One region of the Bacillus sp. LQ01 genome, then DNA from elsewhere that is predicted to be linked to it. Evidence: riboswitches for the same ligand, from Rfam matches in the RefSeq annotation. Region 1 holds a riboswitch; each other region holds the start of a gene.
What was found. Region 1 has a riboswitch for S-adenosylmethionine ahead of AC22L0_RS23040 (bifunctional O-acetylhomoserine aminocarboxypropyltransferase/cysteine synthase). Riboswitches for the same ligand answer to the same signal wherever they lie in the genome.
Positions count from the first base shown of each region.

Region 2: it holds a riboswitch for S-adenosylmethionine, as region 1 does, so the genes downstream of both, AC22L0_RS21125 (methionine ABC transporter ATP-binding protein) here and AC22L0_RS23040 (bifunctional O-acetylhomoserine aminocarboxypropyltransferase/cysteine synthase) in region 1, are expected to answer to the same signal.
Region 3: it holds a riboswitch for S-adenosylmethionine, as region 1 does, so the genes downstream of both, mtnK (S-methyl-5-thioribose kinase) here and AC22L0_RS23040 (bifunctional O-acetylhomoserine aminocarboxypropyltransferase/cysteine synthase) in region 1, are expected to answer to the same signal.
Region 4: it holds a riboswitch for S-adenosylmethionine, as region 1 does, so the genes downstream of both, AC22L0_RS28015 (MetQ/NlpA family ABC transporter substrate-binding protein) here and AC22L0_RS23040 (bifunctional O-acetylhomoserine aminocarboxypropyltransferase/cysteine synthase) in region 1, are expected to answer to the same signal.

Region 1 is NZ_JBYEZL010000003.1:475,074-483,543, reverse strand. Features, by position in the region: gene AC22L0_RS23060 (FMN-dependent NADH-azoreductase) at 1-14, shown strand, start outside; gene AC22L0_RS23055 (transcriptional regulator YeiL) at 76-747, opposite strand; gene AC22L0_RS23050 (YjjG family noncanonical pyrimidine nucleotidase) at 855-1,550, shown strand; gene AC22L0_RS23045 (chloride channel protein) at 1,596-2,825, opposite strand; SAM riboswitch class I at 3,147-3,251, shown strand; gene AC22L0_RS23040 (bifunctional O-acetylhomoserine aminocarboxypropyltransferase/cysteine synthase) at 3,344-4,642, shown strand; gene metA (homoserine O-acetyltransferase MetA) at 4,626-5,531, shown strand; gene AC22L0_RS23030 (homoserine dehydrogenase) at 5,673-6,968, shown strand; gene AC22L0_RS23025 (YczE/YyaS/YitT family protein) at 6,998-7,624, opposite strand; gene AC22L0_RS23020 (LacI family DNA-binding transcriptional regulator) at 7,722-8,470, shown strand, end outside.
Region 2 is NZ_JBYEZL010000003.1:83,660-92,129, forward strand. Features, by position in the region: gene sufC (Fe-S cluster assembly ATPase SufC) at 1-596, opposite strand, end outside; gene metQ (methionine ABC transporter substrate-binding lipoprotein MetQ) at 835-1,641, opposite strand; gene metQ (methionine ABC transporter substrate-binding lipoprotein MetQ) at 1,711-2,523, opposite strand; gene AC22L0_RS21120 (methionine ABC transporter permease) at 2,546-3,211, opposite strand; gene AC22L0_RS21125 (methionine ABC transporter ATP-binding protein) at 3,204-4,229, opposite strand; SAM riboswitch class I at 4,408-4,515, opposite strand; gene AC22L0_RS21130 (hypothetical protein) at 4,641-4,985, opposite strand; gene AC22L0_RS21135 (thioredoxin family protein) at 5,138-5,446, opposite strand; gene AC22L0_RS21140 (toprim domain-containing protein) at 5,450-5,794, opposite strand; gene gcvH (glycine cleavage system protein GcvH) at 6,291-6,674, opposite strand; gene AC22L0_RS21150 (arsenate reductase family protein) at 6,716-7,081, opposite strand; gene AC22L0_RS21155 (hypothetical protein) at 7,492-8,019, opposite strand; gene AC22L0_RS21160 (phosphatase PAP2 family protein) at 8,163-8,470, shown strand, end outside.
Region 3 is NZ_JBYEZL010000002.1:783,396-790,440, reverse strand. Features, by position in the region: partial or broken gene AC22L0_RS16600 (DNA-binding protein) at 7-150, opposite strand; gene AC22L0_RS16595 (DUF1129 domain-containing protein) at 163-924, opposite strand; gene AC22L0_RS16590 (DUF1129 domain-containing protein) at 938-1,705, opposite strand; gene AC22L0_RS16585 (PadR family transcriptional regulator) at 1,705-2,037, opposite strand; gene AC22L0_RS16580 (3-hydroxybutyrate dehydrogenase) at 2,148-2,924, shown strand; gene AC22L0_RS16575 (YvrJ family protein) at 2,960-3,115, opposite strand; gene mtnA (S-methyl-5-thioribose-1-phosphate isomerase) at 3,183-4,244, opposite strand; gene mtnK (S-methyl-5-thioribose kinase) at 4,241-5,422, opposite strand; SAM riboswitch class I at 5,513-5,654, opposite strand; gene AC22L0_RS16560 (carbon-nitrogen family hydrolase) at 5,726-6,589, opposite strand; gene AC22L0_RS16555 (pyridoxal phosphate-dependent aminotransferase) at 6,604-7,045, shown strand, end outside.
Region 4 is NZ_JBYEZL010000009.1:63,982-72,451, reverse strand. Features, by position in the region: gene AC22L0_RS28025 (methionine ABC transporter permease) at 19-687, opposite strand; gene AC22L0_RS28020 (methionine ABC transporter ATP-binding protein) at 662-1,702, opposite strand; gene AC22L0_RS28015 (MetQ/NlpA family ABC transporter substrate-binding protein) at 1,715-2,527, opposite strand; SAM riboswitch class I at 2,613-2,727, opposite strand; gene AC22L0_RS28010 (NAD(P)-dependent alcohol dehydrogenase) at 2,807-3,715, opposite strand; gene AC22L0_RS28005 (DUF6612 family protein) at 3,873-4,637, shown strand; gene AC22L0_RS28000 (FAD-binding oxidoreductase) at 4,704-6,140, shown strand; gene AC22L0_RS27995 (MFS transporter) at 6,137-6,670, shown strand; gene AC22L0_RS27990 (DUF3981 domain-containing protein) at 6,749-8,467, shown strand.

The DNA of each region.
Region 1 (8,470 bases):
CAAGTAAATTTTAATTAAAAGTATAATCGTCACTCGAAAAAACAGCATTAACATGTAAACGTTAATGCTGTTTTTTTATATTTTTAGTTCATCAGCAAGTTTTTCTAATGTATTTCGATCTTGTATATAATATGTTCGGCCTTCTTTTCTTAAATAATTTTGTTGGCAAAACTGATTTAATACATATAAAAGATGACGGTAGCTGACATTTAAATATTCCGATGCCTCGGTATGTTTTTCTATATAACAATTATTTTGCTCTGTTAATAAAATAAAAGCAGCTAATCGATTTTCAAAAGGATAACTATAGTTTTTTGCGTAATTTTCAGTGCGAGTAATTGTCTTTTCTCCAATAAATTTACATAAGTGCTGTAAAAACGTTGCATCTTGTAATAAAAGTTGCTGACAATCTTTAAGAGGAAGTGCCAAACACACACAATCTTCTAGTACTTCAACGGACTTAGTAATATTTTCTACTCCTATTAATCCTAATTCCCCGATAAAAGATGGTGCTTGAATAAAATTAATTAATGAAACCTTCCCGTTTTTATGACTCATATATATTTTTGCCTTCCCAGAAATTAAGTAATAGAGATAAGGGAGAGTATTTCCTTCGCTACATATCATCTCTTTCGTTTGAAAAGAATGTAGCTCTACATATGGCAAGACATGAAATGAAAATAGGGTATGGAATTGATGGATTTGCATGTATTGATAAATTTCTTCCTCATTTTTGCTGATTTTCATATTTTCACCCCCATGTATAGTATGAGATATCTCCTATTATCTTTACAAGAAGGAATGATACGATTTATGTAAATTTGTTTTTGTAGAAAAGAGAGTGTGATGAGTTTATGAAAAAATATAAAACATTGCTATTTGATGTAGATGATACATTATTAGATTTCCAAAAGGCTGAAAAAGTGGCTTTACGGGTGCTTTTTGAAGAGAAGGGAATCCCTTTAACAGACGAGATAGAGGCTCGTTATAAAAAAATAAATAAAGGTCTTTGGGATGCTTTTGAAAAAGGTGAACTATCACGCAATGAAGTTGTAAATACACGATTCTCTCTGTTGTTTAAAGAGTATGGAGAAGAAGTAGACGGAATATTATTCGAAAATAATTACCGTAACTACTTAGAAGAAGGAAATCAACTCATGCAAGGTGCGTTTAAATTTATAAATCAAATTCAAGGGGAGTATGAGTTGTATATAGTGACAAATGGTGTTTCTAAGACGCAAGATAAACGTTTGCGTAATGCAGGGTTACATTCATTGTTTAAAGATGTTTTTGTTTCGGAAGATACAGGTTTTCAAAAGCCGATGAAAGAGTATTTTGATTATGTTTTTGAACGGATTCCTAACTTTGCACCTGAAGAAGGGCTGATTATTGGAGATTCATTAAGCGCGGATATTAAAGGTGGATATGTAGCGGGAATTGATACTTGTTGGTTTAATCCAGAAAGGAAATTAAATGATAGTGGGATTATACCGACATATGAAGTGCATAATTTTGAGGAGTTAGAAGCGTTATTAAAGCAGCATGTGTAATAAAAAAATAGGCAGTGGAGCTTTCATCCCCACTGCCTATTTTTATTAATTTTTATTTTCGTTATGTTTTGGCAGCGGAAAGGCATTCCCGATAGCAGCTGCACCAAGCATGGGCAATAGTAAATTAAGCGGGAAAAACATAAGTAATAGTAATGTTATAGCTATTGGCTTTCGTAACGCATAGCTTGAAATTGCTGTCGTTACGATGGCAACAGATGCTACTGGATCTATAGGAAGAATAGATGCTACAGCGTATCCGATACTTGACCCGGAAAATATAATTGGGAAGATATGTCCACCTCGCCACCCTGTGTTCAAACAAACGGCAGTAATGCACAACTTTAAAATCCCTGAAAGAAGTAGTATCCAAAAAGATAAATGGCTCCATTCAACAACTAATTCTTTTAATTGATGTTCCCCTGAAAATAATGTGTACGGAAGAAAAGTTCCCGCAATTCCTAATAAAATACCACCGATAATTCCGAGTGTCAGTTTGTATTCCCTAAAAGGGTGGATTAACTTCTCTAATGTGAATTCTAACTTGAAATAAAAGAAACCAACTATAGCACCGATACTAGCAAGTGGAAGAAATGCGATCCATTCATTGAAAGAAAGTGCACCTTCCCCGAAATCAACAATAAAGGATCCACGATTATCGAGTTTACTCAGTAGTAAATAAACAGAAAAACCTGCGAAAGTAGTAGCTAAGTATACAATCGCCTTTTTTCCTTTAGAAAAAGCAGCAATTTGTTCCCCCTCATTTTCATTTGGTGCTAAATAACCGAATAATGGTGCGTTAAAAATGACACTTAAAGTAGCTCCAATTCCGATCTCGGTTAGCTCATTCATACCCTTTAAGGCAAATTTAAAGCGATCCCCTACCCATGTGCACAGTCCGCCTATAATTCCAACTAGTGCGGCTTCTGGACCAAGACTAGCACCGAAAATTAAAACAATAATCGCTGTTAAAGTAGCCTGATGGACAAAGCGATATTCGATTCGACCAGTTTTTTTATATTCAGCCATCACTTCAGGCATAAGGCGTGGGTATGTACCGAAATGTTTTTGTGATAGACCAACAAGGACCCCGCCAATTATTGTTACGCAAAGGGTGTAATAAGAGGGAAAAGAGAGAACTTCAGGCAAGTATCCCCAAATAAAGTGGATTCCAATATTTATTGTGACTAAAAATAACCAGACTGTAGCTCCTACTATAGATCCTAGAAGAATGCCATATAGAGCAAGTATGTACTGCATATCTTTTTTATTTGTCATGTTATACCTCCGTTATGTAAATCTTAGTAGGTAAAAAAGTGAAATATACTAGTGAAAAATGGATTGAATATATATAGTATCTTTTTGAGAAGATGGCCTATTCAACATATAGGCTAACTTTAGGGGAATTTGAATTTATAGGTTAAATTACTTATTTAATTTTATAGACTGATTTGAGGTTTTTAAAGGTCTTTTTTGAAATAGACTAGAATATATTTCTTTTGTTGCTTTATATGAAACTGTTAACATTTATTTTAGAACATTCAGAAAAACCGTTTGACATTAGGAAATTATTGCTATAAAATCAACGGTAATTGCATAGTCTTATCAAGAAAAGGTGGAGGGACAGGCCCGATGAAACCTTGGCAACAGCCGTATAACGGAATTGTGCCAAATCCTGCAGGTAGTAATCCTGAGAGATAAGAAAGAGCCTTTAGAGCGTGTTTTCAAACTGCTCCTTTCTTGTTTTCAGGAAAGGGGCAGTTTTTTATTTTGTATAAAAGAAAGGAGAATGAGAGATGGGAGAATCATGGGGAAAAGGAACAATTTGTGTGCAAGGTGGCTATACGCCAAAAAATGGTGAACCACGTGTTTTACCACTTTATCAAAGTACAACATATAAATACGATACTTCAGATGATTTAGCAGCCCTATTTAACTTAGAGGCAGAAGGATATATTTATACACGTATTGGAAACCCTACTCTAGCCGCATTTGAGCAGAAGTTATCAGATTTAGAAGGCGGTGTAGGAGCTGTTGCAACGGCTTCTGGGCAAGCAGCTATTATGCTCGCAGTTTTAAATATTTGTAGTAGTGGGGATCATTTACTTTGTTCTTCAACGGTTTACGGGGGAACGTTTAATTTATTTGGAGTGAGTTTGCGTAAACTGGGCATTGATGTTACGTTCTTTAATCCAAATTTAACGGCAGATGAAATTACGGCGCTTGCTAATGACAAGACGAAACTTATCTATGCAGAATCGTTAGGAAATCCAGCGATGAATGTTTTAAATTTTAAAGAATTTTCAGCTGCTGCTAAAGAATTAGAGGTACCTTTTATCGTTGATAATACATTAGCAACTCCTTATTTATGCCAGGCGTTTGAACATGGGGCAAATATTATTGTTCATTCTACGACGAAGTATATCGATGGGCATGCGAGCTCCTTAGGCGGTATTGTAATTGACGGTGGAAACTTTGATTGGACAAATGGAAAGTATCCGGAACTTGTTGAACCAGATCCAAGTTATCACGGTGTAAGTTACGTTCAAAACTTTGGTGCAGCAGCGTATATTGTGAAAGCACGTGTTCAGCTATTAAGAGATTATGGAAATTGTATGAGCCCATTCAATGCATATATTAGCAATATTGGCTTAGAAACATTGCATTTACGAATGGAACGTCATAGTGAAAATGCTCTTGCAGTTGCTAAGTGGCTTGCTAATCATGAACGTATTGAATGGGTGAATTATCCGGGCTTAGATAGTAATGAAAATTACTCATTGGCACAACAGTACTTGAAAAAAGGTGCTAGTGGTGTTTTAACTTTCGGTATTAAAGGCGGATTAGAAGCAGCAAAAGAATTTATCGCAAATGTAAAACTAGCAACTCTTGTAACACACGTAGCTGATGCACGAACTTGTGTTATACATCCTGCTAGTACGACGCATAGACAATTAAATGCTGAAGATCAGCGTTTAGCTGGTGTTACATCTGATTTAATTCGTTTATCAGTTGGTATAGAAGATGTTTCTGATATTATTGCAGATTTGGAAGCAGCTCTAGTTGGGGGCAAAACACATGCCGATCATAATTGATAAAGATTTACCGGCTCGCAAAGTGTTACAAAAAGAAAATATTTTTGTAATGACGAAGGAGCGAGCGGAAACACAAGATATACGCGCTTTGAAAATTGCTATATTAAATTTAATGCCAACGAAGCAAGACACAGAGGCACAATTACTTCGCTTAATTGGAAACACACCGTTACAATTAGATGTTCATTTGCTTCATATGGAATCACATCTATCTCGTAATGTAACGCAAGAACATTTAACAAGCTTTTATAAAACGTTTCGTGATATTGAAAATGAAAAGTTTGATGGGCTCATTATTACAGGAGCGCCAGTGGAGACCCTTGCTTTTGAAGAGGTAGATTATTGGGAAGAGCTTAAACATATTATGGAGTATTCAAAAACGAATGTAACATCTACGCTCCATATTTGCTGGGGAGCACAGGCTGGCTTGTACTATCATTATGGTGTTCCAAAGTATCCCCTTAAGGAAAAAATGTTCGGTGTATTTGAACATGAAGTTTGCGAGCAACATGTGAAATTGTTACAAGGATTTGATGAATTGTTTTTTGCTCCGCATTCTCGTCATACAGAAGTACGAGAGAATGATATTAGAGGAGTGAAAGACTTAACATTGTTAGCAAACTCTGAAGAAGCAGGTGTTCACCTTGTTATTGGGCCAGAAGGAAGGCAAGTGTTTGCCCTTGGACATAGCGAATATAGTTGTGAGACGTTAAAACAAGAATACGAACGAGATCGTGACAAGGGATTAAATATTGATGTGCCAAAAAACTATTTTAAACATAATAATCCAGATGAAAAGCCGCTTGTTAGGTGGAGGAGTCATGGTAATTTATTGTTTTCTAATTGGTTGAATTATTACGTGTATCAAGAAACCCCTTATATATTGTAAAGAAGGATTGTGTAACACGTGGCAACGTTTTCCTTGTAAAGATTAACCTTTATTTTTCCGAATGTTCAAAATACATTGTTTTTCAGATTTTTTACTCATATAATTTCATCTAAACACAATTTTTGAGGGGTGGACAGTACTATGAAAGAAATTCAAGTTGGGTTATTAGGTCTTGGGACAGTTGGCAGTGGTGTGGTTCGTATTATTACGGATCATCAAGAACGACTCATACACCAAGTAGGTTGTCCAGTGAAGGTAACGAAAGTATTAGTGCAAAACATTGAGAAAGAGAGAGTGGTAGAGGTACCTTCTACTCTATTAACACAAGATGCAAATGAAATTTTAGATAATCCAAATATTGATGTTGTCATTGAAGTGATGGGTGGCATTGATGATGCAAAATCATATATTTTACAAGCTTTAAAAAGCGGAAAGCATGTTGTAACTGCAAATAAAGACTTAATGGCATTACATGGAGCTGAATTATTAGCGACAGCAAAAGATAATAAGGCTGATTTATTCTATGAGGCGAGTGTGGCAGGGGGAATTCCAATTTTACGCAGTATCGTAGAAGGACTTTCCTCAGATCTTATTACGAAAGTAATGGGAATTGTAAATGGAACGACAAATTTTATTTTGACGAAAATGTCAGACGAAGGGAGAGCATATAACGACGTGTTAAAAGAAGCCCAACAACTTGGATTTGCAGAAGCAGATCCAACATCAGATGTAGAAGGTTTAGATGCAGCAAGAAAAATGACGATTTTAGCTACTCTCGGTTTCTCTACAAATGTAGAGCTTGGAGACGTGAAAGTAAAAGGGATTACCTCTATTACAGAGGAAGATATTGAATATAGTAAGAGCTTAGGTTATACAATTAAATTAATCGGTCTTGCAAAACGAGATGGTGAAAAATTGGAGGTTACAGTTGAACCAACTTTACTTCCAAATACACATCCTCTTGCGGCAGTACAAAATGAATATAACGCTGTGTATGTGTATGGTGAAGCAGTTGGGGAAACGATGTTTTATGGACCAGGCGCAGGAAGTTTACCAACAGCGACAGCTGTTGTTTCGGATTTAGTTGCTGTAATGCAAAATATTAGATTAGGGGTAACAGGAAATAGTGCTGTAGTCCCACAATATCAAAAAGTATTAAAAGAGCCAGACGAAATTGTCGTGAAAAAGTTTTTAAGACTGCATGTAAAAGACGAAATTGGTGTATTTGCAAAAATTACTTCATTGTTCTCTGAGCGCGGAGTTAGCTTTGAGAAAATTATTCAAATGCCGCTTGAAGAGAAAGGAAAGGCTGAAATTGTAATTGTAACGCATCGTGCGTCTCTTGCTGATTATGATTATATTCTACATACGTTGCAAGGGTATGAAGAAATAGATTGTTTGAAAGCGAACTATCGAATTGAAGGGGATGCTAAGTAGTATCCTTACCATAAAACAGAAAGAGCCTATTAAGCAGCTTGCTTAATAGGCTCTTTTCTATTTAAAATCTGCGTACCAACTTGAATAAATGCTTGGATAATCCAGCCTGTTGTAAAGGATAAGATGATTGTTCCAAAATAGATAGGTCCGTCTAATAAAAAGCTTAACGTTAAAAATAAAAAGGCTAATGAAATCTCTGTTCTTCTAAACGTCCATTTTTTCTTCTCAGCAACCGTTAAAACGAAAGCTTCTTGAGGCGCTGCGCAAAGGTTTGTAGAGACGTAAAGACCAATTCCAGCTCCAACGAATAGATTTCCGCAAATAAGTGTTATATATTTTGGAAGAGAGCGGATAGCGTCCATAATAGTTGTAATGGAACCAATCCAATCAACAAAAAGAGAAATAAGAACCATCGTTACAATTGTACCGATTGTAATTTGTTTTTTATTCCAAAAGAGTACGATAAGTGTAAAAGCAAAGTTAATCATGAAAATCCAAAAACCAATACTTATGCCAAAATTTTGATATAGTGCAATAAAGAAGGAATCATAAGGGCTAAGTCCAAAGGAAGTAATTGTCGTCATCATATTAATACCGATGGCAAGAATGAGTAAACCGCCAATGAAAAATATATATTCTAATTTGAATCGAAGCATAGTTGTATATCCTTTCTAAATGTATTTGCTAGGAAAGGATATATTGTGGAAAGCTTACCAGGTCAAGGGAGAATTTTTGTGAGAAGGGGAAAATGAGATGACAAATATAAGAAAGATTGCTGAACTTGCTGGAGTATCTGTTTCAACTGTTTCACGTGTACTAAATAATCATCCGTACGTAAATGAACAGAAACGAAAAGAAATTTTAGCGATTATAGAAGAATTAAATTACACGCAAAATGTGAATGCAATTCATTTAGTGAAAGGAAAAACGAATGTAATTGGCGTTTTATTGCCACACGTAAATGATCAATATTATAGCGCTATTATTGAGGGGATATCAAAAGAGACAGCAAAGAATAATTATAATATGATGCTTTGCCAGACGAATTATAGCGAAGAAAGAGAACTAGAAATTTTAAATATGTTAAAAATGAAAAAGCTTGATGGGGTTATTATTTGTTCTCGGGCAAATAGTAAGGAGAAGCTTGAAGAATATACAAAATTCGGCCCGATTGTTATGTGTGAAGAAATAGATTCAAAATGCATTTCAAGTGTCCATATCGATTACTACAAAGTATTTTCACTTGGGATGAAAAGCTTAATAGATGCCGGTCATACACATATTGGATATTGTATTGGAAGAAGTAATAGTGTTAATAGCCAAAGACGAAAGAAGGCATATGAAGATTCGCTTCAACAGAGTATCGTAACACCGTTAGACACCTGGAAATTTGAGGGTTGTTTTACAGTGGAAGATGGACGCAATGTAATTAGAGAATGGGCTCATATGTCAGTAAAACCGACGGCGTTCCTTGTATCTTGTAACCATATTGCAGCGGGGAT
Region 2 (8,470 bases), 390 kb from region 1:
CCGAACTCTTCGCCGCGCATTTCGTTAATACCTTTAGATACAACTTTTAATGCATCGATATCAAGACCTGAGTCGATTTCATCTAAGATTGCGATTTTTGGTTCAATCATCATTAATTGAAGGATTTCATTACGTTTTTTCTCTCCACCAGAGAAACCTTCGTTTAAGTAACGTTGTGCCATTTCTGGATCCATTTCTAGGAATTCCATGTTTTTATCTAATGTACGGATAAATTTCATAAGAGAAATTTCATCGCCTTCTTCACGACGTGCGTTAATTGCAGAACGTAAGAAGTCAGCGTTTGTTACTCCGCTAATTTCACTTGGATATTGCATTGCTAGGAATAGACCTGCTTGTGCGCGCTCGTCTACTTCCATTTCTAATACATCTTCACCGTCGATGATGATGCTACCTTCTGTTACTTCATACTTTGGGTGACCCATAATTGCAGAAGATAAAGTTGATTTACCTGTTCCGTTAGGTCCCATAATTGCGTGGATTTCTCCACCTTTTACTTCAAGGTTTACACCCTTTAAAATTTCTTTGCCATCAATTGATACGTGTAAGTCTTTAACCGTTAATGTAGAACCAGCCATCTCAATACCTCCATTAATCCTATATATACATTTTAAAAATTCCTAAAACGTTCATATTCTCATTTTATTCTCATTCTAATTTTATATCAAATAAAATGATATCGCAAACGACGAAAAAAAGTAACCGTTTTTTCACAAATGTATATAAGTATTTCCTTCACATCTTTCTATGATACACCTTTCTTCTTATTTATATAAAGAAAAAAGGACTGGTAATTTTCCAGCCCTTTCCTTATATTTATTCACTTACCGGAAGTACAGCACCTTTATATTCTTTATTAATAAAATCTTGAATTTCTTTTGAATGTAGCACTTCTACTAGCTCTTTAATTTCTTTTTTCTTCTCATCACCTTTACGAACTGCAATGATGTTTGCATACGGAGAGTCTGCTCCTTCAATCGCAATTGCATCCTTTGTTGGATTTAATTTTGCATCAATTGCATAGTTTGAATTAATAAATAAAGCATCACCTTCATTATTTTCATACAGCTTTGGTGACAATCCAGGCTCTACATCTGTTTTAAACTTTAAGTTTTTCGGATTTTCGACTACATCTTTTACTGTTGCCTTAACAACATCTACTCCGTCTTTTAATTTAATAACGCCGCCTTTTTGTAACAGTGCTAGCATACGGCCACGCTCCGCTACGTTATTACTCATAATCACTGTCCCGCCATCTGGTAAGTCTTTTAAGCTTTTATACTTCTTAGAATAAATACCCATCGGCTCTAAATGGATTTTTCCTGCGTTTACAATTTTATATCCCTTTTCTTGAATTTCTTTATCTAAGTACGGAATATGCTGGAAGTAGTTCGCATCAATTTCTTTATCCGCTAACGCTTTATTTGGCAGTACATAATCCTGAAACTTTTTAATCTCTAACTTAATGCCTTTTTTCTCTAATATCGGCTGTGCCTTTTCTAAAATAACAGCGTGCGGCACGTTAGAGGCTCCCACAACAAGCTTATTCTCTTCCTTCCCTCCGCAAGCAGCTAATGTAAATACAGATAATGCTGTAACAACTGACAATAGAATCTTTTTCATATGACGTCCCCTTCTCCCTATAGTTATGTAGTAAAAAAGGACCGGCATACACCAGCCCTTTTTCAGCAATTATTCTTTTACAGGAACAACTGCACCTTTATATTCTTTAGTAATAAAGTCTTCAATTTCTTTAGAATGTAATACTTCTACAAGCTCTTTAATCGCTTTTTTATCTTTATCACCTTTACGAACCACTAGTACGTTTGCGTATGGAGAATCATCGCCTTCAATTGCAATTGCATCTTTTTCTGGGTTTAATTTCGCATCAATTGCATAGTTCGAGTTAATTAAAACAGCGTCGCCTTCTTTATTGTTATACACTTGTGGCAACAAACCAGGCTCAATATCCGTTTTGAATTTTAAGTGTTTCGGATTATCTGCAATATCTTTTGGAGTTGCACTAACTGGATCTACTCCGTCTTTAATTTTTAAAATGCCTTCTTTTTGTAAAATTGCTAAACCACGTCCATGGTCAGTAACGGAATTACTCATAATAATTGTCGCCCCGTCTGGAAGTTCTTTTAAACTCTTATATTTTTGAGAATATACACCAATTGGTTCAATATGAATTTTCCCTGCTATTTCAAAATCATATTTTTTATCTTTAATTTCTTTTTCTAAATACGGAATGTGCTGGAAATAGTTTGCATCTAATTCCTTATCCGCTAACGATTTATTTGGCAACACGTAATCTTGGAATTTTTTCACTTCTAATTCAATTCCTTTTTTCTCAAGTAACGGTTTTGCTTTTTCTAAAATTTCAGCATGCGGTACGTTAGAAGCACCAACAACAAGTTTCTTTTCATCTTTATCTTTCCCGCCACAAGCAGCTAACCCAAAAATTGAAGTTGAAATAAGTGCCGTAAGTAATAATTTTTTCATTTAAAATATCCTCCCGTTTTTATTATCGTTTATCTATTCGAGTCGTTAAACTATCACCAATCCACTGGATTAAAAATACAACTAGTAATACACAAATTGTCGCAACGATTGTTACATCGTTATTCCCTCTCTGGAATCCTTCTAAGTAAGCAAGTGTTCCAAGGCCACCAGCACCAACAACTCCCGCCATTGCTGTATAGCCTACTAAAGCAATTGTCGTAACCGTAATACCAGATACTAATGCTGGTAATGATTCTGGAATTAACACTTTCAAAATAATTGTGCTTGTTTTTGCTCCCATTGCTTTTGAAGCTTCAATTACACCTTTATCAATTTCGCGAAGTGCAATTTCAACCATTCTCGCGTAGAATGGTGCGGCTCCAATAATTAAAGCCGGCAGAGCTGCACTTGCTCCAAGAATTGTTCCAAGAAGAATCTTTGTAAATGGGATTAATAAAATAATTAAAATGATGAACGGTATAGAGCGGAATATATTTACGAATGCTCCAATCACCGTATTAATTGATTTGTTTTCCCATAAATTATCTTTTGCTGTCATGAAGAGTAACAATCCTAAAATTAGTCCTAAAACAAATGTCGCAAGGGCTGCGATTGCCGTCATATATAACGTTTCACCAGTTGCTTCTAACATTTGATTCCAATCAACATTTGCGAGTAACTTATCCATGTGCAATCACCTCCAGCTCTACTTGATCTTGATGAATTCCTTCTATTGCTTGCTGGATCGCTGTTTCCTCACCATTTAAATGAACAACTAAACTACCGTAAGAACCGTTATTCGTTTGTGCAATATTTCCTTGCAAAATGCTAACTTCTATATCACTGCGTTGCATTAATCGTTGAAGCACTGGTCTTTCTACAGCCTCACCGATAAACTGCAAACGAATTACTTTTCCATCTGGATATTTTTCAATTAAATTTTCAATTGTTTCATTTGTATCTTCAGAATCTGTTAACTGCTGTACAAATCGTTTCGTAATATCTTGCTTCGGATTACGGAATACATCAAGTACTGGACCTGTTTCTACAATCTTTCCTCTCTCCATTACCGCCACTCGGTTACAAATCTTTCGAATCACGTGCATTTCATGTGTAATGAGTACAATTGTTAAACCAAGACGCTTATTAATGTCTAATAGTAAATCTAAAATTTGATCTGTCGTTTCCGGATCAAGAGCTGACGTTGCTTCATCACATAAAAGCACTTGTGGATTGTTAGCTAATGCTCTTGCAATCCCGACGCGTTGCTTTTGTCCTCCACTCAGCTGAGATGGGTACGCGTCTCCTCTTCCTTCTAATCCAACAAGATGAATTAATTCATCAACACGTTTTCTTCTCTTCGCTTTATCAACACCTGCAATTTCAAGTGGAAACTCAATATTTTCACGTACAGTTCGTGACCAAAGTAAGTTGAAGTGTTGAAAAATCATTCCGATTTCTTGTCTTGCCTTACGAAGTTCACTTCCTGTAATTGCTGATATAACACGATTCGCAATTGTAATTTGGCCAGAAGTCGGTTTCTCTAACTGATTAAACAATCTGATTAACGAACTTTTTCCAGCGCCGCTATATCCAATAACACCAAATATTTCGCCTTTTTCTATTTTTAAATTGGCGTTATCTACAGCAGTGACATCACCGCTTTTCGCCTTATATATTTTCTTTACGTTCTCTAATAGAATCATGATGTTCACCCCTTTTTTGTTTGGATCGACTCCGCAATTTTTTATTTTTAATGCGTGTAGTCCACTGTTATCATTACTTTTATTATTTGAATGTCCTCCACATTCAAACAATAAAAAAACCTTTCTGCTTTAGAGAAGCAGAAAGGTTTATATGCGTATATAACAACATTATCCCTCTCTCTCATCTCTCAAAGCATTCGCTTTGCAGGAATTGGCACCATTTCAACATAAGTTGACGGTTGCCGGGCTTCACAGGGCACAGTCCCTCCACCTCTCTTGATAAGAGAAATCAGATTCAATTTTCGTCTGATTTGAAATTTATGAAATTGTCTATATTTTATGACTTGAATTGTATCAATATACACTCACCATGTCAACAGAAATTTTCGCAAAAAATGAAACTTCAGAATTTTAAGCACCTACTGACATCGGTTTACATATATGAAACATCGATTCCACTAATAACATCGTTCGGTACGTTCCTGAATATTGTACACGTCCATCGTTCATTAACATTTGCAATCGTACATTTCCATTCACCAATTGTTCTATATCCTTTTCATCTAAGCAAATGATTTGTTCCGTTCCTCTTTCCTCATGTACCAGCTCTATATAATCTCTTGAAATTTGTAACGAACAACTTTCATCTCCAAAGCGAAAATTAACAGTTTTTTCTTCTTGTCTTAAAAGCGGTTCTAAATGATATTGACCATTAGCGTAATTTACAAATGATTGAAGCAAAGAATATAATCTCACCCTAAATCACATCCTTCATATCACTTTCTATTACATACCATTCCCTCTCACTAAAGAGCAATCCTGTTATTTTCGCTCGACAAATACTGTATCCACCCTGCATCTCGACATATTTCCCAAGAAATATGTCGAGGCGGCAAAAATTTTGCCGCCTACTTTAATTCCGTATATAAATATTCAACCGAATGAAATGCGTATATCTTCTTCATCAGTGTCCCATTTTCAAAAACAAGTAAACAAGGTACACTTTCAATCCCATACTCTTTCGCTAAATACGGAGCATAATTTAAATCTAACATCCCAATTTTGAGGCCTTCAATTGTCATCTCAACAACTGTTAACATCTTTTTTGCTAATTGGCATGTTCCACACATTGGAGTATATACATATAATACTGTTTTTTCTTCGTTCTCTATTAGGGCTGTAGCTTCGGCTCCTGTCCAATCAATCACTTCTATCATTCCTTACCGTAAATATTCTGTATAAACGTCAATGTCGGCTCCCCATAATACATTTGCTAAGTGTGTAGATGGCGCAGTTGCCACTTCTCGGTACGAGCGATCAATATAGATATGCTCGGCTTGCGGAAATTCTTTTCGAAATTGTTTCCTTAACTTTTCTCCAGCATCATCAGCATCCACTAGCACATACACTTCCTTATCAAAAAACTGATCAACGAGCTCATCCATTTTCGACAAACCAATTGTACCATTTGTACAAACAATTTCCACCGGTTCACGAATAATAGATTCAATCTTTCTTCTATCTGATGTACCTTCTACAATAATGACTTTTTCTACATAAATCATATGTCATCACCCGATCACCATATACTATATAACCTTGAACTTAGTATATAGTATATTCGTTATTTTCATGTTGTTTCCTGTTTATTTTTGCAAAAGAAAAGCGGAAGCGGCTCGTTTAGAACAGGAGGGCATTGGAACTCCTGAACTAGAGGCGCCTTTTGCCTCAAGTGAAGGAGTGAAATGACCGACTGTTCTAGCCGCTGGAGCTAGACAACGAAAAGCGGAACCGACTGTTCAGCCCTGTTGGCTAAGGTTCTTTCGTACAGAAGATGCTTTTTGTCTTCTCGTACGGAAGGTTCTTAGACATGAAGGGCTAGGAGGTGGAGATGGACAATGAAAAGCGCAAGCGGCTCGTTTAGATTGTGAAGACTTATGAAACCTTACCACAAAACAGTTTTTCTCATAATAGCTTATTTATTTACATATAACTTGAATTTCATTATTTCACACAAAATAAAAAAGGACAGCACAAAGGCTGTCCTTTAGTCGACTATAATTAGTCTTGGTTTGTCATTTCTGCATATTTTTCTGCAGTTAATAACTTCTCAACTTGGCTTGCATCAGAAAGTTCAACTTTAACCATCCATGCACCCTCGTATGGAGATTCGTTAACAAGTTCTGGTTGGTCACTTAATTCTTCGTTTACTGCTACAACTTTACCGCTTACAGGTGCGTATAACTCAGAAACTGTTTTAACAGATTCTACGCTTCCGAATGGCTCGTCAGCTTCGATTGTTGCACCTACTTCAGGAAGTTCAACGAATACGATATCGCCTAGCTCACCTTGTGCAAAGTGAGTGATACCGATAACAACTTCATTACCTTCAGTTTTTACCCATTCGTGTTCTTCAGAGTAACGTAAATTATTTGGAATGCTCATGACTGTACCTCCAGTGAATGTATTAATTATGTAAAAATACCTTATTGGTACTTTTTCCACACACTTTCAAACTGCTCTTCGTTAAAACCAAGTGTTACATTCGTTCCATCTGTTACAATTGGACGTTTAATCAACATGCCATCAGATGCTAAAAGCTCATACATTTCGTCTTCGCTTGCATCTTTCAACTTATCTTTTAGACCAAGTTCACGGTAACGCATTCCACTTGTATTAAAGAATTTTTTTAATGGTAATTCACTTTTTTCATGTAAATTACGTAAATCTTCTTTTGATGGTGGATTTTCAACAATATGAATCATCTCATATGCTACATCGTTTGCCTCAAACCATTTCTTTGCCTTTTGACATGTGCCACACTTTGGATATGAATAAAATGTTACTGTCATAAATTCACCTACTTTTTTACTAACCTTTACCTTTATCATATAGAAAACGTTTTATTATTTCAAACCATTATTCGCTAAACTTTTACTTATTTCGTGATAATTTTTAATAATCCTGCGAATTTTTCTTATTTTTCCGCCATTTGTTAAGAAAAAAATAAATATATAAATTTTTTAGATTCTGCACCAAACATATATCTTAAACAAGCGTTTGATTAATTCTCCATTTTTCTTTCTTAACCTTTGAACTACAGGAGTTTCTTCCTACCGAACATACAGCTTAAACAAACGTTTGATTAATTCTCCATTTCTCTTTGTTAACCATTGAGTTACATCAGTTTCTTCCTACCGAACATACAGCTTAAACAAACGTTTGATTAAAAAATAAGAAGCCTCGTTTACAGGCTCCCTCATCATCTATTCAAATAATCTGCGATGGTTTGAAATACGACGATATACATATTATGAATACTTTCTTCTGTATTTCCACCATTAGATAAACCAATTGCCCATTGTTGCCCTTCACCACTTCCGATATTTGCAAAGCCTTGCGTATACATAGCATTTACATCTTTTCGTGCACTGTTATACTCTATTCCTTTTGTAATAAAAATTGAATATGATTTATCTTGTAAACCGATAAAAAACACTGGTTTCTTTAGCGATGAAAATACATTTTTATACTGCTCTGTTGAGGCTTCTTGAAAGTGATCTTTCATTATTAGAAAACCATCCACTTCCTTAGATTTCTTTTCCAGTTCCTCTAACTTCATTTCTTCAAACTTTACATTCCTAAACGTATCTTTCGGCTTTTCTCCAACAACTCCAATTACGAGTGCTCTTCCGTTATATTCTAATTTCTCTCCTGCTTTATCCTTTGCACACCCAGCACCTACTAGGCATATCAATATAAAAAATAAGAAATACGATAAACGCTTCATTTAGCACCCTCTCCTTCTTTTTAGTCAAGTGACAAAAACGTAAGGTTAATTCAAGAAAATGTAAGTAAAATCGATAGCCCAATTCACGTTTCTATATTATAATCAATTGAATTTACTTACATTACTAAACATAGGAGATCAACATGAAGAAATTTAAACTTTCATCTTTTCTTCCGTTAAGTTATATACTTCTACTCGTGCTCGTAAGTCCCCTTTACGACGTATTAAATAAATCGACTGTTCACGCAGTAGACGTTACAACTGTAGTAGATGATTGGATTCCATTTGTAAAAGCATTTATTATTCCTTATTTACTTTGGTTTCCATACTTATACGGCGCACTTATTTATTACTGCTTTGCTGACCGAAAGCAATATTATGTCACTTTAAGTAGTGTTATTTTTGGAAAGCTTGCTTGTTTTTCTATTTATTATTTTTGGCAAACAACTGT
Region 3 (7,045 bases), on a different contig from region 1:
TACTGTTTAAAACAACTTATTCCAATCAACAAAACAAATCCCGGCTGCTAGAAATAAAAATAGACAACTAAATGTAAATGTAATCCCTCTAAAAATCCCTATATAATATTTCTTTGGAAATAATTTTTGGTATATCCAGAGCAGCCGCTTTTTATTGAATTTCTAGTTCATACTTTTTCTTTCTTCAATTTTTAAAGACCATTTCATTAATCCATATATACTTCCATACATAAGTAAGACCTTTGTAATTCCCCAAAATACATTACTTTCTTCTAAGTCTTTAAATAAGAACATAATCATAAGAGGAACAATTAGTACAAAAACACCCATCCAGCCAAGAACATATACTTCACCAATAAGAAGTAATAAAAAGATAATTGCTGCTAATATATATGTTTGCATTGTCGCCAATTGCAATACAGGTGTCCCATACCATTTATTCATAAACATCAATAACACCAATAATAAAATAGGAACCATTACTATTACATAAATCATTCCAAATTCTACTAATTTACTTTTAAAAGAAGACATTCTAAATGCAACAATCGTTCCAATAATCGTAATGATTAAAACGATAGGATAACCAATTAACTGTACATTTGTTAACGTAAATTGTTGATCGGGGCTTCCAAATAAAATATTTGTCAGTAACCAATATCCACCAATACCAATAATCATCCCTAAAATACTTTTTATGCTCCCGCTTTTATCCTTCTCCATCTCTTTCGCTAATTCTTCCGCATACTCTTTTGGTGAGTCACCAAATATGTCACTTACTGTCTTTCCCTTTTTTTCACCTTCTATTAAATGAAGCTCTGCATCTTCTAGAAAAGCGTCCACATCTTCTTCTTTAATCCCTTTTGTTATTAAATATACTTTCGTATCGATTAAAAACTTTTCACCTTCTTTAGAAATCTTCATTATAACCCCTCCCTTATTTAACCATTTCTCTTCTATTCGTCTTCATCATAATTTCAAGGAAGATTAAAATAAACAAACTTCCGTATAAACATATAATTTGAAATAACATTGGCACGAGATCTTCTGATGTAAATGTTTTAAATAGTAACATAATCGAAAGTGGAATAATTAAATATAAGTTTTTAAACCATCCATCAAAATACATATTTACCGCTACTGTAATGATAAAAATACCACCAGCCAATAAATAACTTTGCATTTGATTGAATATAAACATTTTTGTAGGATATATCACATCTAGTACCATAATGACTCCCATTAAACACATTGGCGCTATCATTACTAAAAACCACATAGAAAACCACGTTTTTGAAAAACTTGTTACAAAAGTCATTTTGCGAAGTAGAAAATTAGGACCTATAACAACTAAAATAAATGAAAAACTATAACCGATACACTGAATAAGTGAAATCTGTAACATTCCATGGTTCACTATTAAGATAGAAGCAATAATCCAAAACGATACGATATTCATTACTGTAAAACCAATTTGCTTCCACGTTTCCTGTCTATCCCTTTCCATCACTTTTACAAGTTCATTTGCATATTCTTTCGGTGAGCTTCCGAAAATATCTTCTACACTCTTCCCCTCACTCTCAGCTTCTATTAAATGCAACTCTGCATCTTCTAAAAAGTTTTCAATATCACTTTCTTTTACACTCTTTGCCGTCAAAAATAATCTCATATCTAACAAAAACTTTCGCGCTTCACTTGATAGCATTATTTTTTTCTCCCCTTCCCTTCAAGTAGACGCTCTACACTACTTTGCATCGCTTCCCAGCGATCCATAAATTCACCAAGTGCTTCCTCGCCTTTTTCTGCTAATGTATAATATTTTCTCTTTGGACCAGATGGAGATTCCTTCATTACGCTTGTTATTAGTCCTTCTTTTTGCATTCGTATTAATAACGGATAAATACTTCCCTCACTCGCCATTGTAAAACCATACTTCGCTAGCTTTTCACTCATTTCATAACCGTATATTTCGCCTTCAGAAATAATAGCAAGTAAGCATCCTTCTAAAATCCCTTTCAGCATTTGACTTGTCGACATAATTTAAATCCTCCTAACGATATTTTTTTCCAAATGTTTGCAGGAATTTCATTATAGCTTCTCTAAATAGAGCACTATGAAAACTTTATTATGAAGGGATGTTTTTCATCATGGTTACAAATCGAGTTGTCTTTTTAACAGGTGCTGCAAGTGGTATTGGTTATGAAATGGGAAAGGCTTTTGCAAAAGAAGGTGCAAAAGTTGTGATTACCGATCGACTTGAAGAACGTGCAAAAGAAGCTGCTGAACAATTACAAAATGAAGGTTTTCAAGCTATCGGTTTAAAATGTGACGTTACATCTGAAGAGGAAATTACAGCAGCAATTTCTCAAACAGTTGATCATTTCGGTTCATTACATATATTAATTAACAACGCAGGAATGCAACACGTTTCACCCATTGAAGACTTTCCAACTGAAAAGTTCGAGCTACTAATTCAAATTATGCAAATTGCTCCGTTTATCGCAATTAAGCATGCCTTTCCGATTATGAAACAACAAAAATATGGTCGTATTATTAATGTCGCTTCTATTAACGGCCTTGTCGGATTTGCTGGAAAAGTTGCCTACAATAGTGCAAAACATGGCGTAATTGGATTAACAAAAGTTGCTGCTTTAGAAGGTGCTACGCATGGTATTACTGTTAATGCCCTTTGCCCTGGTTATGTCGATACCCCTCTTGTACGTAATCAACTACAAGACTTAGCTACTACACGAAATGTACCACTTGAAAATGTTTTAGAAGATGTTATTTATCCACTCGTCCCACAAAAGCGCTTATTACAAGTACAAGAAATCGCTGATTATGCGATGTTTTTAGCGAGTGAAAAAGCTAAAGGTATAACGGGACAAGCTGTTGTTATAGATGGTGGTTATACCGCTCAATAAAAATAAAGTTTGCTCAAGAAGAGCAAACTTTATTTTTATTCCCGAGGATCTTCGTACTTTAGTAATTGCCGCGGGAGCTTCTCAATTGCAACAATTACCCCCTCTAGTTTACTTTCAATACGGTGGAGTAAATATAATGTTACAACAATCGGAAACCCTACATTACCTATCATCTTGATCCACTCTTCCATCCTCTTCCCCTCCTTTCATTATATAAGTAAGAGAAAACACTGCATTTAGGCATAAAAAAACAAGCTATTATGTATTAGCTTGTTTTTCAAATAATGATGCAATTTCTCGTTTATAGTCCCCGCGTATAATACCTTTCTCAGTAATAATTCCTGTAATTAATTCATTCGGCGTTATGTCAAATGCTGGATTATAAACATCCGTTCCAATTGGTGCTACTTGTTTTCCAAAGATTTTCGTAACTTCTGTTTCATCTCTTTCTTCAATAATAATTTCAGCTCCAGTTTCTTTCGTAACATCAAATGTTGACAGTGGAGCAGCAACGTAAAATGGGATATTAAAGTGCTTTGCTAAAATAGCTAAATTCATTGTCCCTATTTTATTTGCCGTATCTCCATTTGCGACAATTCGATCCGCCCCTACAATAATTGCATTTATTTCTTTCGTTTGAATAGCATGAGCTGCAGTATTATCTGTAATAAGGGTCACATCAATATTTGCTTGCTTCAATTCCCAGGTCGTTAAGCGACCACCTTGTAAAACTGGTCTCGTTTCACACGCATATGCATGTAAACGCACACCTTTCTCTTTTCCAATATAAAAGGGAGCTAATGCAGTTCCATATCTGGCAGTTGCGATACTTCCAGCGTTACAGATTGTTAAAATATTATCGCCATCTTTAAAACATGTTAACGCATATTCCCCAATATTTCGGCACACCTCTTCATCTTCCTGCTGAATGCGAAGCGCTTCTTCTTCTAATGTTTTTTGTGCTTCTTTTATTGTAGTAATCTCTCGAATAGATTCTCTCATACGATCAATTGCCCAAAATAAATTTACTGCTGTCGGGCGTGACGTTCCTAAATAATTACAATCTCTATTAAACTTCTTTTGAAATTCTTCAATATGTACAGTGTTATATTTTTTTGATGCAAGCGCCAAGCCAAATGCAGCTACAATTCCAATTGCAGGCGCTCCTCGTACTTCTAACATTACGATGCTTTTCCAAACCTCTTCAATAGTCGTCAATGTTTTGTATTCTGTGCTATGCGGCAATTTCGTTTGATTTAATACCGCAATTGCATCACCTTTCCAGCTTACAGATCTCGGAACAGTAACAATTGTACTCACGCTTTTACGCCCCCTGAAACTGTCTGTTGAAATAATATTCGAAACAGTTGAAGATCAGCACTTTTAGATTCATATTTTATTAGTTCTTTACCTAAGGATAGCGCTTGTTTCTTAGCTTGAATTCTTGTTTCTTTATTTTCTATTTCATCTAAATCTGCTACATGAGCTAAACCAATTGTTCTACGAATCAGTTCACATCCGGCAAATCCAACTGCATCAGTAAAGATATTTTGCAAAATAATTGGTAACCATTGTTTTTCTTTCGTATATGCTTCTACACCTTCTCCAATCCATAACTTTGTAAAAGTTTCTACAAAATAACTCCACGTCTTTTCTATATGGAAAAATAGTACACTTCTTTTTTCTTCTTCTCTAGATAAAGCATTTAATAATAGATTTGCAATAAATTGACCTATGTCAAATCCAAATGGGCCATATGTCGCAAATTCTGGATCAATCACTTTCGTTTCAGAAGGTGACGAAAAAATACTACCAGTATGTAAATCACCATGAATAAGAGTTTCTTTTCTTGTTAAGAACTTATATTTATATTGTGCTACTTTTAGTTTTAAAGTTTTATCACTCCAAAGTTCATCAACCACGAGCTGTAAATCTGGCTCATAATCATTTGTATCATAATGTCCAAACGGATCTGTAAACACTAAATCCTCTGTAATTTTACAAAGGTCCGGATTTACAAAGGTACCTTCTAGTACCCTCTTCTCTTCTGACTGTAAACCAAAATCTGAAGTATAAAATAAAACATGTGCTAGAAAACGGCCGATATGCTGGGATAAAAGCGGATATTCTTCTCCGTCTATTAATCCTTTTCTTGTAATTGTTAGTCTTGATAAGTCTTCTATTACCGTTATCGCTAACTCTTCATCATGACTGTACACTACTGGAACATAATCCGGTACATACTGCGCAAAAATTTGTAATGCCTTGCTTTCAATCGTTGCTCTTTTTATAGACAATGGCCAGCTTTCACCAACTACTTTCGCATAAGGCAGTGCTTGTTTTATTATAATGGATTTCTCTCCATCATCTAATTTGAACACGTAATTTAAGTTTCCGTCTCCAATTTCATGACAAACGACATTTGCCTTCGCTTCAAAATAGCCATGATCTTTCGCATATTGTACAGCTGTTATTTCTGTTAATGAATAATATCCCATCGTCTTCTCCCCCTTTTTAAATTCAGAGGTTTTTCTAACATAGAAAAACCTCTTTCCACTAAGAAAGAGGTTTGAAGTTTATCTTCTCCCCTCTTATCTGCCAGAAAGTTTTACTTTCTGCTGGAATTAGCACCGTGCCTTTTGGCGTAATAAACGCCCCATTTCACAATGGTATTACGGTCGGTTGCTGGGCTTCATCGGGCCAAATCCCTCCACCTGCTCTTGATAAGAGTTGTATAATTTTTTGAATTTTTAACTTTATGTTGAAGACTATACCAAGAATAAAAATCACTTGTCAACATTTTATTTGTATAATTCTGGACGGCGATCCGCAAAAACCGGAATTCCTTTACGTACTTCTTTAATTTTCTCGAATTCAAGCTCTCCAAATAAAATTGATTCCTCTTCATTCGCCTCTACTACAACTTCACCCCAAGGGTCCACAATTAAAGAATGACCCGCAAATACATTATTTGGATCCTTTCCTGCTCTATTACACGCAACAACATAACACTGATTTTCAACTGCTCTTGCTTGCAATAGCAAACGCCAATGTGCTAAACGAACTAATGGCCATTCTGCTACAACAAATAATACTTTTGCCCCTTTAGCAGTATGGACACGCATCCACTCTGGAAAACGAATATCATAACAAATTGTTCCAGCGCATTCGACATCATCTAGCTTAAATTCGCCCGTACCATTACCGGCTATTAAATATTTATGTTCATCCATAAGCTGAAATAAATGTACTTTACTATATTCGTTGACTAGCTGTCCTTCATTATTTACAACATACATCGTATTTGTAACGCCTTGCTCTGTTTGCTTTGCTATAGAACCACCAACAATATGTATATCATATTGCTTCGCCCATTCTATTAACTTTTCTTTCGTTTCCACTCCATCCCTATCTGCAATTTCAGAAAGTCTCGTTAAATCATATCCTGTTGTCCATAGTTCTGGTAAGACGATAACATCTGGCCTTTCCTTCATAGCTTCGCTTATTTTATTTTTAGCATTCTCAATATTTTTTTCTACATCTCCAAAAACAATATCCATTTGAATACATGCGACTTTCATTTTTTCAGCCCCATTCTTATTTTTTTCTTTACAAAATACTGGAAAGATTATATCATTTGTCACTAGAATTGTAACAACTTTCAAAAGAGGTGGAAAGTATGAAATTATTTCAACCTTCTGAGATAGTAACATCATTGCCAACACAATTTTTCGCTTCACTTGTTGCAAAAGTTAACAAAGTCGTTGCAGCTGGTCACGATGTTATTAATCTAGGTCAAGGTAATCCAGATCAACCAACACCGCAGCATATCGTAAAAGCTTTACAAGATGCTGCCGAAAAGACCATTCATCATAAATATCCGCCATTTCGCGGACATGAAAGCTTAAAGGAAGCCGTGGCTACATTCTATAAACGTGAATACGGCGTCGAATTAAACCCAAAAACTGAAGTTGCTATTTTGTTTGGCGGGAAGGCTGGACTAGTAGAATTACCGATTTGTTTTACAAATCCTGGTGATACGATTCTCGTTCCGGATCCAGGTTATCCAGATTATTTATCCGGAGTTGCTTTAGCAAAAGCACACTTTGAAACAATGCCGC
Region 4 (8,470 bases), on a different contig from region 1:
GGTGAGATGCCTTCTTTTTTAATCTTTCTTCAATCTTCGTGCAACACCATTCCCTAAAGACTGTAATCCTTGAACGAGGATAATTAAAATAAAGACGGTTGCATACATTACTTCAGGCTCGTAGCGTAAATGTCCGAAGCGGTATGCTAAATCCCCTAGCCCGCCAGCACCTACAAGGCCAGCCATTGCTGTTGCGCCGATTAAGCCGATCGTTGCGATTGTTAATCCGAGTACAAGGGAGGGACGAGCTTCTTTCACCATGACGTGCCAAATGATTTTTATAGTAGAGACTCCCATCGCTTGGTAGGCTTCAATGACACCGCGATCGACTTCTAGTAAAGCTGTCTCCATTAAACGTGCGATATAAGGGGCTGTGAAGACGACAAGCGGTACGATAACACCTTGCACGCCAATGGACGTTCCCATTAGAAACTTTGTAAAAGGTAAAATAAAGAATAATAGAATGATAAATGGAAGAGAGCGAATGATATTAATAATTGTATTAAGAATAGGATAGATGATTTTATTTTCACGCTGTCCACCAGGTCTCGTTAAAACAAGTGTGACGCCAAGTGGTAATGCAATAAGGATCGAGATGAGTAATGAGATAGATGTCATTTGAAAGGTTTGGATTGTGGCTTCCCATATGACTTTACCCCATTCATCCAAAAAGGACTTGTTTCCCATAATCTGTTCTACCTCCTTCTACGATGATTCCTTGCTCTTGTAAAAATGATAAAGCACGGTGGATTTCATTTTGTTCCCCTTGCATATGAACGACTAGTTTCCCATATGCTTCATGTTTTAACTGCGTAATATTACCGGATAAAATATTCGGATACACTTGGAAACGTTTTGTGGCAACGGCTAAGGCAGGTTCCCCTGAAGTAGTGCCAATAAATGAAAGTGTTACAATTTCTCCAGTACTTTGTAGTTCTTTCTGTACCTCTTTTGGAATTTTCGCTGCAAATGCGCTATTTACAAATTTCTTCGTGGTTACATGTTGTGGGTTTGTGAAAATATCTTTTACAGTCCCACTTTCGACTACAGATCCATGTTCCATAACAGCAACGCGGTCACATATACGCTGGATGACATTCATTTCATGTGTAATGAGTAAAATCGTAATTCCGATTTCTTCGTTAATCTTTAATAACAAATCAAGGATAGAATCGGTTGTTTCGGGATCTAATGCGCTCGTTGCTTCATCACTTAATAACACTTCAGGTTCATGTGATAGCGCACGAGCAATTGCAACACGCTGTTTTTGACCACCAGAAAGTTCGCTTGGATACGCATCTTTTCTATTAAAAAGATCGACAATGCGTAAATACTTTTCTACTCTTTTTTCAATTTCTGCTTTTGGAATGCCAGCAAGCCGTAACGGTAATGCGATATTTTCATAAACGGTAACAGTTTTAAGTAAATTGAATCCTTGGAAGATCATTCCGATTTTTTGTCTCGATTTTGCTAGTTCTTTTGTCGATAACGTTGTTAAGTCTTGTTCGTTTACAATGATATTTCCTGTCGTTGGTTTTTCTAATAAATTTACACATCGAATCAATGTACTTTTACCAGCGCCACTATACCCAATGATTCCAAATACCTCGCCTTTTTCTACTTTAAGGGAAGTAGACTTAAGAGCCTCAACATTCCCTTTTTTTGTTGTAAATACTTTGGATATGTTTTTTAATTCAATCATTATCGTAAGCTCCTACCAAGATGGTAAAACTGAACCATCAAATTTTTTCTCGATAAACTCTTTTACTTCTTTAGATTGATAAGCTTTCTTTAATTTGTTTACAACGGCATCATCTTTATTTTCAGTACGAACAACGACCCAGTTCACATATGGTGAATCTTTTCCTTCGCGGAAGATAGAATCTTTCGCTGGACTTAATTTTGCACCTAATGCAAAGTTTGTGTTAATTGCAGCTGCTTTCACTTCACTTAGTTGTATTGGTAATTGAGATGCCTCTAATTCGACAATCTTTAATTTTTTTGGATTTTCAATTACATCTTTTGCAGTCGCTTTTTCTGTAGCCTTTGGATCAACTTTTAAAACCCCTGCTTTTTCAAATAATTTTAAAGCTCGAAGTTCATTCGTTGGGTCATTTGGTACAGCAATTGCGTCGCCCTCTTTTAAGTCTTTTACATCTTTTATATCTTTAGAATATACGCCCATAGGGAATGTTACTGTTGAAAATACTTCAGCTAATTTCATATTGCGTTCAGCTTTAAATACATCTAAATACGATTTCGTTTGGTAGCTATTTACATCAAGGCTTTTTTCATCTAAAGATACGTTTGGCGCTACATAATCATTAAATACTTTTATATCAATTTCGAGACCATCTTTTGCTGCAACTTCTTGTACCTTTTCAAAAATTTGTTCATGTGGTCCACCTGTTACACCGACAGTAATCTTTTTCTCGTCTAATGCTTTTACCTCTTTATCTGAACTCACGCTACATGCGCCTAATAATAATACTGCTCCGCTTACAATGCTTAATAATACCTTTTTCATCTATAAATCCCCCTTCATATACGTTCCAAAATAAAAAGCACCTCCCAAAAATAAGAGAGGTGCCGAATAGACGAAATAGATTCCTCTCTTATCTTCCAAAACGAAAACTCGTTTTGCAGGAATTAGCACCTTAGCTTATACGTCATAAGCTCGGTTGCCGGGCATCATCGGGCCAGTCCCTCCGCCACTCTTGATAAGAGTATGTGTATGTAGTTTTGAATATGGTACTAATAGTAAATCGTACAAAAAGAATTGTCAATGATATTTTCGGAATATATTTTATTTTAAGATAATCGAAACGTTCCCCTTTTTATGTCCTTTTTCTACATATATATGAGCTTCAGCAATTTCTTCTAATCGGTAAGTTCTATCAATAACAGGTTTTAGCTTTTCTGTTTCAGCTAGTTGTTTTAGTAGGTTCATATCTTCTTTACTGACCTTTGCCATCATTCCGTTCACAGATACATATTTTCCATTAGGCATTAATGCATCTGTACAAAGAGACTTTTTATATTTTCCAACTGCATCAAATATAATATCGTAGTGCTCGCCCTGTTTAGTAAAATCTTCTTTCATATAATCAATTATGTTGTCTGCCCCTAAAGTTGTTACTAGATCGAAATTCGAACTACTACAAATGGCTGTGACAGTCGCCCCGAAGTATTTAGCAAGTTGTATGGCAGCTGTCCCTACTGACCCAGAGGCGCCGTATATAAGTACTCGTTGCCCTTTTTTTATCTGTCCTTTTCTAAGGAAGTGCAATGCTGAAGTTCCGCCGAAAGGAATAACGGCAGCTTCTTCATATGTCACATTGGTAGGTTTTAATGCTATTAATCCACTTTCATGCACGCATGTATATTCCGCATAACCACCAAGGTTTAGTTCTGTTAATGCAAAAACTTGATCTCCTTTTTTAAATTGTGTTACATCTGTTCCAATGTCTTCGATTTCACCGGATAACTCTACGCCAAGTATAGGTTTTCTCGGTTTTCTGAAACCTAATATGATCCGCATAGGAATCCAAAATAAGAGGGGGCTATTAAAGCCACGTATTCTACAATCTCCAGTCGATACACTTGTTGCGTGAATTTTAACTAATACTTCATTTTTTTTAGGTTTAGGCTTTTCTACATTTTGAAGCTGGAGAACATTAGGTGGTCCGTACTTTGTACAAATAATCGCTTTCATAATGACCTCCTGAAATGAGTTGTTATTATTTACATCATATTTAAACTTTTTCTCAAACATGTTGTTATATAGGAAATAAATTTAAAGATAAATATTACGAATTATATAGATTTCATAGGAAAAGAGATGATATTATTTTTGGGAAGGAGGGGACGTTATGAAAAAACTTATTTTAATTTCAAGTTTAGTACTTGCAGTCGGTCTAGGAGTAGGGTGTAGTAATGAGAAAACAAAAAAGACTGACGAACCGAAAAAAGAAGCTGTGCAGAAAGAAAAGGAATTAACAGCGAAGGATGTTTTTAATAAAGCGAATGAAGCTTTTAAAAACGAAGAAAATGTAACGATGACATATGATGTGGGAATAAAGGCTGAAGGAACAGAGATGAATGTAATAAAGGCTAAAATGCAACTAGAGCCGAAGAAAAAAAATTCTCGTTCTGAAATGAATGTTTCTGGTACAGAGGTTGTTGTTTATGATGTGGGTGGCAAAATTGCTGGTCAGTTGAAAAATCCTAATACGGGTGAAATTATGTCTGTACCAGAGGAACAATTGAATGCTAACGGAATGAACGCGACTCAAGGAATGGTAGATAATTTAGAGATTCCATCGGAAATTTTAAATAAAGTGAAGATGGAGAAAAGTGGAGATAATTATAAGCTGAAGTTTGCATTAAAAGGGCAAGAGACAGAGAGTATGCTAGCTAGTATGGATGAAAAGCAGAAACAAATGCTACAAGGCCAAAATGCAAAGATAGAAGAAATAGATGGGGAATATATTATTACAAAAGATTTTAAATATGAATCAGCAAAGATAGATATGGTTATGAGTAGCAATGGTGAGGATAAAGCGCACATTATTACGGATGCAAAGTTTACATCGTATGATAAATTTGATCCAATACAATTGCCAGCAGCAAAGTAATCACTGTCAAGAGAGGTACCTGAAAGAAAGGGTATCTCTTTTTGTTGCTAATAAGGAGAGTGTCCTTTGAAAAAAAGAAAGATAGCAGCGGTCATTGTCGCATATACGGTTTTGCTTGCAACGTCTGTACATACGTATAAAAAACAAATTGATCATCCTATTATGAGTGATGTAGGTAAATTGCTTCCGACAAAAATAAAACGTGTTGAAAGTGCTACGGAAGAGCACTCGTTAATAAAATTAGTGCGAGATGCAAAAGTTTCAGGAGAGAAAATTTCCATTGCAGGCATGCAACATAGCCAAGGAGGACAGACATATTATCCGAATGGCACGATGCTCGATATGAAAGGATATAATAAAATATTAGAATTTGATCCAGAGAAGAAGCGGATTACAGTTCAAAGTGGTGTCACCTGGAATGATATTCAGAAGAAAATAAATCCTTATGGCCTTGCGGTACAGGTCATGCAGTCTCAAAATATTTTTACTGTTGGCGGTTCATTAAGTGTAAATGTACACGGGCGTGATATTCGTCATGAGGCACTGATTGATACAGTAGATTCATTTAGATTGTTAATGGCAGATGGCACGGTACGTAATGTAAGTAGAGAAGAAAATGCAGAGTTATTTCCATATGTCATTGGGGGTTACGGTTTATTTGGAGTTATTTTAGATGTGACGCTGAAGTTAACAGATGATGAATTATATGAAATGCACACGAGAATGATAGATTATAAAGAATACGCATCTTATTTCAAAGAGAAAGTGAAAAGAGATGAGAATGTTCGTATGCACTTAGCGCGTATTTCTGTTGCTCCAAATTCATTTTTAAAAGAGATGTATGTGACAGATTATACTTTGGCACAAAATCAAAATATGAGAGAAGAGTACAGTGAATTAAAGGAAGAAAATATTATAGCTGCACCGAAATTTTTACTTGGGTTATCACGTTATAGTGATTGGGGAAAGAATACATTTTGGGATATACAAAGAGGTTATTTTGAACGTACAGATGGAAAGTATGAGACGCGTAATAACGTTATGAGATCAGATAGTGCTTTTATGGAATATGAAAATCCAAATAGGACCGAAGTGTTACAAGAATACTTTGTGCCTATAGATGCTTTCACAGAGTATATAGATGATTTACGTAATGTATTAAATGAAGAAGAGTTTAATTTACTCAACATTACGATTCGTTACGTGGAAAAGAATGAAAATGCAGTTTTGTCCTATGCGAAAGATGATATGTTTGCGCTGGTTCTTTTGATTAACCAGGGACGCTCAGAGAGTGAGATAAAGAAAACAGAGGATGTCATTCGAAAGATGATTGATATTACTTTAAAGCATAATGGTAGTTACTATTTGCCGTATTATTCTTATCCAACGAAAGAGCAGTTAAAGAGTGCATATCCTCGCATTGAAGAATTTCTCAAGAAAAAGAAGGAAGTAGATTCAGAAGAGAGATTTGTGAATTTATTTTATAGGGAGTATACGAAATGACATATAGAAGATTTGTGGCTTCGCAAAGTATCATCATGATGGCAGGAAGTATGGTATTTCCTTTTTATATATTATTGCTTCGAAACGTTGGAAATAGCTTCTCGCAATTTGGCTGGGCGTATGGCTTATTTGCTTTAACATCAGCACTTGTATATCCACTAGTGGGAAAGGTATCTGATCAAGTAGGGGATAAAAAATTATTAATCATATACGCTTGGTCCATGGCAATCTTAATGCTTTGCTTTCCAATTGCCACGGAAGTTTGGCATGTGTATATTCTTCAAATTGTAATGGGCGTTTTAGGTGCTGTGCAGCGTAATACTGAGAAGACTTCGTTAGCACGAAAGGTTGCGCAGGAAAAGGCTGGTTATGAGATTGGAAAATACCATGTGTGGACATCCATTGGCGGAGCAGTAGCGGTTATTGCCACGGGATATTTAGTAGATTTCTTTACGATTGGTACAATTTTTTATATTGCATCTATTCTATATGTAGTGAGCGGGATTGTATTAAGTAGTAAAAAAATATAACTATTCCTATTTTCACCTTAATAACCTTTATTTGTTATACTAAAAGGGAATACAAAAGAAAAGGGGACAGTGCCTTTGATGAAATTTGTAGTTTTAGCTATTCTTACTTTGTTTTTGATTCCATGGACAAGAAGTAGTAGTAAGCTTCGAGCAGTGGATAAGAAGGGAGATAAGAAGGTTGTAAAGGGTAAGAAATCATCTATTTTAGTTATTCCTGTTTTATTTTGGATAGGTATTGCAATCTATGAATACTTTTGGCTAATTGATGATCGAGTAGATTCGATTCTTACTCATTATTCTGTTGCAGTAGCAATTTTAATTGGGCTTGTTTTATTTTCACAAGATCAAATAGGGAAATTAGAAGGTACATTAAAAGGACTTCTAATGTTTATTTTACTCGCAAGTTACGGCTACTTTGGTTATTTGCACGATATAGTAATCTCGCAAAAGAAATATGATTCTGTTGTTAAGGTAGAGAAAGATATTTCAGAGCCATTTACTGAAAATGACCAGCCGTTTACAGTGCCGCCAAAGACAGCGGAGAATAAGATGAAAAAAGTATTTGGTGATATTCCAAAAGTAGCTTATTTTGAGCTAGGAGAATTAACGCCACAAATGGTAAACGGCGAGGCTTTATATGTAGCGCCGATTGAAGTTTCAGGATTTTTTAAAGCGCGTAAAGCTGAGACAATTCCAGGGTACGTAACGATGTCAGGTACGAATCCTGATGCGGAAGCGAAACTGCACCTCGGTTATAAAATGAAATATGTGCCAAGCATGTTTTTTGGTAATAATTTAGAGCGTGTGGTAAGGCAAGCAGAACCAAATTTAATCTTTAAAGGAAAACCTAAATTTGAGGTTGATGATAAAGGAAAACCATATTATACAATGACGTATGGTGAATTTATTTCAGGAAGATCTGGATTTGAGGTAGAAGGTGTTGTCGTAGTAGATGCACAAACAGGTGAAGTGAAAAGATATGATAAAGGAAAGGCACCTAAATTTGTTGATGGTGTATTAAATCATGAGACTGCATCTACGTTAAATACGTACTTTGGCAAATATATTCACGGATTTTGGAATACGAAATTCTCGCAAACAGATATGAAAATTCCGACTGAGTGGGGAACGAAAGAAGGCGTGACCCCGATCTTTGGTAAAGATGGAACACTGTATTATTTTACAGACTTTACTTCTCCAAAAGAAGGAGTAGATTCAGCTCTAGGCTATTCATTAGTAGATGCACGCACAGGCAAGCTATATTACTATAATGGAAAAGAAGTAAAGGGGATTATGGATGGTTCAGCAGCTACAGAAGTAGTAGATAATTCCTTTAAGAGAGAGAAATGGCATGGGACAATGCCTGTCATTTATAACGTATACGGTAAACCAGCTTGGATTATTCCGGTTGTTGATGACGGAGGCCTAGTACGTGCGCATACAGTTGTATATGCTGCTAATGCAAAAATATTTGCGACAGGTTCTTCGCAGAAAGAAGCGCTTGAGAATTATAAAAACGTAATGAGCGGTAATGGTGATACATTTAGACCAACCTCAACAGGAAAAGAAGCACAAAAAGAAGGTATTGTACAACGTGTATATAAAGAAAAATCAGGTGAAAATACAATCGTGTACGTACTTTTAGAGAATGAACAAAAGGTATTTATGATACCGGTGAAGAAATTCCCATATGCTATGTTTACAGAAGTAGGAGACCCAATTCAAATTACATATTTAGATACGGGAGAGACGATGGCCTCGGTATCTAAATTTACGAATAGCAATGTGAAAAAATAAAGC